One region of the Longispora urticae genome, then DNA from elsewhere that is predicted to be linked to it. Evidence: riboswitches for the same ligand, from Rfam matches in the RefSeq annotation. Region 1 holds a riboswitch; the other holds the start of a gene.
The links. A riboswitch is a leader RNA that binds a small molecule or an ion and turns the genes downstream of it on or off. The one in region 1 is predicted to bind glycine.

Region 1 (3,333 bases):
GCTCCCCGTCCACGGCGATCTCGTAGCGCGACTGGGTGGGCTCGTCCCGGATCTCGATCATGCCGCCCAGCCTACGACCCCGAGCGCGGTGGCCCCGGAGGTGCGCCGCGCTACGAGTGCGACGACGCCCGGTGGTTGAAGGACCGGGCCACCCGCCGGGGCAGCAGCGCCGTCCCGCGTTCCGGGGCGGTGTCGACCATCGGGGACAGCCCCGCGACGACGTCGTCCTCGTCCTCGGCGGGCGGGGACAGCACGCTGAAGATCAGCATGACCAGCGCGCAGCTGATCAGCAGGGTGATCGGCGCGACGAACAGGAACGGGCTGACCCCCTCGATCGGGCTGTCCATCCGGTGCAGGTGCACCCGCACCCCGAACATCGCCGTGTAGTGCATGCCCACGACGGCCACGCCCATGATCAGGGCCGCGAGGACGACCGGGCCCCAGCCGCGGACGTTGACCGTGAACCACAGCGCCACCGACGAGGCGATGACCGCGATCAGCACCGAGGCGACGAAGTACGTCCGGTCGTAGGAGATCGTGCCGCCCATCCGCATCGCGGCCATCCCGGTGTAGTGCATCGCGGCCACCCCGAGACCGGTGAAGATCCCGCCGAGCAGGATCCGGATCAGCCCCGCGCCGCCGTGTCCGACGATGAACAGACCGATCCCGACGGCGAGGATCGCGATCAGCGCGCTGGCGGTGGTGAGCGCCACGTCGTACCGGACGATGGAGCCGGGGACGTCGAAGCCGAGCATCGCGATGAAGTGCATGGGCCAGATCCCGGTACCGCCGATGGAGACGGCCCCCAGGACCAGCCATTTCTCGCGGTGCGCCCCGTTGAGCGCGGCGCGGGCCCGGGCTGTGCACACCAGTCCGATCGCGCAGCCGAAAGCCGCGATCACGTACGAGATCACCGGATTCACCCAGCCATATGCGAACTGATGCAACTCAGCCATGTCGCCCTCCACGGGAACCATGCGCCGCCCGACGACGACAGGGATCATTCAGCCATCCCGAGGTGAATCAGGGTCGCACAGGCTGTGTGCTCTCAACGAATTTGTCTCTTGATCAACGGACATGTCGGATGGGGAACAGGCGCGCCCCCGCCAGCGTTTTCCCAGTGACGCCCCGCGCCGACCCAAGGAGAGAAAGTGGCGACGATCACAGTCACCAAGGACAACTTCAACGAGCTGGTCTCGCAGCACGACTTCCTCGTGCTGGACTTCTGGGCCGCCTGGTGCGGGCCGTGCGTCCGGTTCGCGCCGACGTTCGAGGCGGCTTCGGGTGCCGAGGCCAACGACGGCATCGTGTTCGGCAAGATCGACACGGAGGCCGAGCAGGAGCTGGCCGCGTCGTTCCAGATCCAGTCGATCCCGACCCTGATGATCATCCGCGACAAGGCGATCGTGCACTCCGAGCCGGGCGCGCTGAGCCCGTCGCAGTTCGACCTGCTGCTGCAGAAGGCGCGGGAGCTGGACATGGACAAGCTGCGCGCGCAGGCGGAGGAGTCCGCCTGATCCGCCCGTGTGCGTTGGGCCCCCGCGACCGTCGTGGGGGCCCAAGACCTTTGACGGGTACTCCAGGGCAGCGCGCCTCCCAGGCACCGCCGCCCTCCCGCGCACCTTCCGGGCGCCACCGCCCCTTTTGCGCCAGCCGGGTCCCGGCCCCCGGCCCTCGCCGGGTCCCGCCATCTGGCCCTGACCTTGACCGTTCGCGCCGCTCCCGCCTACTCTCACGGCACAACTGCACACGCCATTGATCCCGGCGGGAGAGCTGACCTTCGAGGTCACGCCGAAGGAGCAAGACTCCCCGCACACTCTCAGGCCCACGTACCGCCCGGGTTAGGCAACTCTGGAAAGCAGCCGCGAGGCTCACCCACGGTGCAAGCCGCCCACCACGGCGGTGAAGCTCTCAGGTTCCGATGACAGAGGGGGAGGCCCACCCACTCCACCCTGGGAGCCTCCTGTGCGCACCGCACTGTACGAGCACCACCTCGCCCTGGGCGCGACCCTGACCGACTACGCGGGCTGGCGCATGCCCCTGCGGTACGGCAGCGAGAGCGCCGAGCACCTCGCCGTGCGCAGCGCCGCCGGGCTGTTCGACCTCGGTCACATGGGCCAGTTCGAGGTCATCGGGCCCGAGTCCGCCGCCGCGCTGGACTACGCGCTCGTCGGCCGGCTGTCGGAGCTGGACGTCGGCCAGGCCCGGTACACGCTGCTGTGCCAGTCCGACGGGGGCATCCTCGACGACCTGATCTGCTACCGGCTCGCCGAGGACCGCTACCTGGTGGTGGCCAACGCGGGCAGCACGGCTGTGGTGGCCGACGCGCTGTCGGTGCGGCTCGCCGGGTTCCGGGCCGACCTCGTCCGGCTCGACCGGTCGCTGATCGCGATCCAGGGGCCGAGCGCCGCCGGGATCCTCGCCCTGATCTGCGACGCGCACCTCGGCGGTCTGCCGTACTACGCGATCACCCCCGGCTCGATCAACGGGATCCCGCTGTGGGTGGCCCGGACCGGGTACACCGGCGAGGACGGCTTCGAGCTGTACGTGCCCGCCGAGCACGCGTCCGCCGTGTGGTGGGCGCTGACCACGACCGGTGAGCCGCACGGGCTGCGGTCGGCGGGGCTGGCCTGCCGGGACACGCTCCGCCTGGAGGCCGGCATGCCGCTGTACGGGCACGAGCTCAACCCCGACACCACGCCCTACGACGCCGGGCTCGGCCGGGTGGTCCGGCTCGACAAGCCCGACGACTTCGTGGGCCGGGCCGCGCTCACCGCCGCCGCCGAGGCGCCCCGTACCCGTCGTCTCGTGGGTCTGGTCTCCGCCGGCCGCCGGGTCCTGCGCGCCGGCCAGCCCGTCGTGGACCTGCGCACCGGCGAGCGGCTGGGCACCGTCACCTCCGGGGCCACGTCCCCCGTCCTGCGCCGTCCCATCGCGATGGCCTACGTGTCGACCGTCAACGCGCCGCTGGCCGTGGACGTGCGAGGCAGCCTCGAACCCGTCGAGCTGTCTGCCCTACCGTTCTACCGAAGGAGCACGTCGTGAGCCTGTCCTACACCGCCGAGCACGAGTGGATCACCGGCGAGGAGCCGGCGACCGTCGGCATCACCGCGTACGCGGCGGAGGCCCTCGGCGACATCGTCTACGTGGAGCTCCCCGAGCCGGGTACCGAGCTGAAGGCCGGCGAGACCTGCGGCGAGCTGGAGTCCACCAAGTCCGTCAGCGAGCTGTACGCCCCGGTCACCGGCACCGTCGTGGCCCGCAACGAGGCCGTCGTGGCCGACCCGTCCCTGATCAACTCGGACCCGCAGGGCGCGGGCTGGCTGTTCTCCG
Region 2 (3,333 bases), on a different contig from region 1:
ACTGCGTGATCCCCGCCTCGTACACCCCGTGCGTCGACGGGTACGTCACCATGATCGCCGACAGGTTCTCCCGGTGCTTGTCGACCTTCGCGTCCAGGTCCACCAGGTCCACGTTGCCCTCGTCGTCACACGCCACCACGACCACGCGCATCCCCGCCATCACAGCCGACGCCGCGTTCGTGCCGTGCGCGCTCGACGGGATCAGACACACATCCCGGTGCGCCTGCCCGTTGTCGCGGTGATACGCCCGGATCGCCAACAGACCCGCCAACTCACCCTGCGAACCCGCGTTCGGCTGCACACTCACCGCGTCGTACCCGGTGACCTCCGCCAACCAACCCTCGAGATCGCTCACCAGCGACTCGTACCCGGCCGCCTGCTCCGACGGGGCGAACGGGTGGATGTCCGCGAACTCCGGCCACGTCACCGCCTCCATCTCCGTGGTGGCGTTCAACTTCATCGTGCACGAACCCAACGGGATCATGCCCCGATCCAGGGCGTAGTCCTTGTCCGACAACGCCCGCAGGTACCGCAGCATCGCCGTCTCCGACCGGTGCGCGTGGAACACCGGGTGCGTCAGGAACTCCGACGACCGCAACAGCCCCGCCGGCACCGCGTCCGGCGTCGACGCGTCCAGATCCGACACCGACACCGACGACAGGCCGAACGCCCGCCACACACTCAACAGGTCACCGTCAACGGTCGTCTCGTCACACGAGACACCCACCAGGTCCGCGTCCACCAGCCGCAGGTTCACCCCCGCCTCAGCAGCGGACGCCACCACCTCCGCCGCCCGACCCGGCACCCGCGCCGTCACCGTGTCGAAGAACGCCCCGTGCACCACCTCGACACCACCCTCACGCAACCCCGCCGCCAGCACGGTCGCCATCCGGTGCGCGCGCTCCGCGATCTGCCGCAACCCGTCCGGACCGTGGTACACCGCGTACATCGACGCCATCACCGCCAGCAGCACCTGCGCCGTGCAGATGTTGCTCGTCGCCTTCTCCCGCCGGATGTGCTGCTCCCGGGTCTGCAACGCCAACCGGTACGCCGGATTGCCGTCCACATCCTTCGACACACCCACCAGACGGCCCGGCATGTTGCGCTCCAGACCCGCCCGCACCGACATGTAACCGGCGTGCGGACCACCGAAGCCCATCGGCACCCCGAACCGCTGCGCACACCCCACCGCGACATCCGCACCGATCTCACCCGGCGCGCGCAGCAGACACAACGCCAGCAGATCCGCCGCCACCGCCACCAGGGCACCGCGCGCGTGCGCGTCGACGATCAGCGCCTCGTGGTCGCGGACCACCCCGGACGCCCCCGGGTACTGCACCAGCACCCCGAAGAACTCACCCTCCGGCAGCCCCTGCGACAGGTCGGCCACCAGCACCTCGATACCCAGCGGCTCCGCCCGGGTCTCGATCACCGCGATGGTCTGAGGCAACGCGTCGGCGTCCACCACGAACCGGTCGCTCTTGACCTTGCTCACCCGCCGGGTCAACGTCATCGCCTCCGCGGCCGCGGTGGCCTCGTCCAGCAGCGACGCGCCCGCCGTCGGCAGACCCGTCAGGTCCGAGATGACCGTCTGGAAGTTCAGCAGCGCCTCCAGGCGCCCCTGCGAGATCTCCGGCTGGTACGGCGTGTACGCCGTGTACCACGCCGGGCTCTCCAGCACGTTGCGCAACACCACCGGCGGGGTGTGCGTCCCGTAGTACCCCAGACCGATCATCTGCGCCATCGGACGGTTACGCGCGGCGATCGCCCGCAGCTCCGCGATGACCTCCGGCTCCGTCGCCGCCGCCGGCAGACTCAGCCCCTGCTGGGTACGGATCGCGTCCGGGATCGCCGCGTCGAGCAGCTCCTCGGTCGAGCCGTAACCGACCAGGTCCAGCATCTTCTGCGAATCGGCGGCCGAAGGACCGATATGGCGGCGCGAGAACGGCACACCACGGGAAAGATCAGTGAGACTGGCGCGTGAACTGGACATACATGTGCTCCAGGAGAGTCGGCTCGGGCAAATGAGCTTCCTCCCCCTCTGCGCGCGGGCATGACCCAGTCCAGAGGTGCCTGCCCGAGTGGTCCTTTTGCCTGAGAGTTTCCGGGGAGGTATTGCCCCTTCGGCGCCCCCCACCCGAAGGCAAGGGGTCTCTCCCACTCGGGTGAGACGGCAGCGCAACCGTACCAGCCGGTGATCCGTTCCGCTGATGGCCCAGGTCACTGCGCGTGAACTGTCCCCTTGCTGCGGATTCTCAGAACGCCAGACACTCGCACCCGGTCATCAACGCCCGCACGTTGTCCACATACCGCTGATTCGGGATCCGGATCGTGTGTGTCGCCTCGTCCTGCACCCCCGCGTGCCCCACGTTGTACGCCGCGATCACCACACTCAGCAGCTCCGGGTTCGCCAGGTCATAGGTGTGGTCGAAGTACAGATCCCCGAAATACCTGATCAACCACGCCAGGTACTCCGCCCCCAGCACCGTGTTCCCCTTCAGGGTCCTCGGATCCTCCGGGGCGTCGTTGAACTTCAGGTTCATCCACTCCACCGTGCCCGGCATCAACTGCATCGTCCCCATCCCGCCGTCACACGCGATGATCGCCGACTGCCAACCCGACTCCTGCCACGCGATCGCCTTCATCAGGTTCACCGGAATCGTGAAGTGCACCGACTGCCAGTACTGCCGGTTCGCCGCCGCCGTCAACGCCGCCTTCACCGCGGGGCGCTCGGCGTTCGTACCGTCATAGCGCCGGCAGTCACTGCCCGGGGTGTGCGGCGGCGCGGCCGGCGGGGTCGGCACCGGAGCCGGCGGCGGCTGGTAACTGGGCTTGACCTGCGCGGGCTTCACCGGCGCCTTCGTCGGCTTCGCGGACGGCGACGGGGCGACCGTCGGCGCGGCGGACGTCGGAGCACTGCTCGGGCTCGCCGACGGCGACGGCACGGAGGCCGCCTCCTGCTTCGCCACCGGCTTCGGACGCGGCGGATCCCCCGCACACCCCGAAACGGCCAGAACCACAACCAACGCACCCAGCGCGAACCCACGCATCGACACGATTCGTCCTCCCCTAGACCGAGGACACCCTAACGGCAAGGTCCCCGACGGCGCTGCCCCGCACCCCCGACCAAGATCCAGAGCACCATCCGGGTACGGGGCGCGCGTCCTGCCGGGCGCACCTCCGGGCACCGCGGCCACCCGCGTCGCGTCTCCGGACGCAGAGACAAGGTCGGCGCCGCCAGGTCCACGGCCATCGAGGAGGTAGCCGAGGCCCGGAGTGCGCCCTGGTTTTTGGTGAACAGGGATGTTCCTTTTTGGGTTTGGGGTCGCGCGG

Region 2: linked by a shared signal. The riboswitch ahead of gcvP (aminomethyl-transferring glycine dehydrogenase) and the one ahead of gcvT (glycine cleavage system aminomethyltransferase GcvT) in region 1 are both predicted to bind glycine.

Annotation. Positions count from the first base shown of each region.
Region 1 is NZ_JAQZSH010000027.1:287,398-290,730, reverse strand. It holds gene PT931_RS17595 (GNAT family N-acetyltransferase) at 1-61, opposite strand, end outside; gene PT931_RS17590 (MHYT domain-containing protein) at 111-956, opposite strand; gene PT931_RS17585 (thioredoxin family protein) at 1,152-1,517, shown strand; glycine riboswitch at 1,756-1,845, shown strand; gene gcvT (glycine cleavage system aminomethyltransferase GcvT) at 1,966-3,045, shown strand; gene gcvH (glycine cleavage system protein GcvH) at 3,042-3,333, shown strand, end outside.
Region 2 is NZ_JAQZSH010000028.1:58,340-61,672, forward strand. It holds gene gcvP (aminomethyl-transferring glycine dehydrogenase) at 1-1,993, opposite strand, end outside; glycine riboswitch at 2,073-2,170, opposite strand; gene PT931_RS18205 (lytic transglycosylase domain-containing protein) at 2,256-2,969, opposite strand.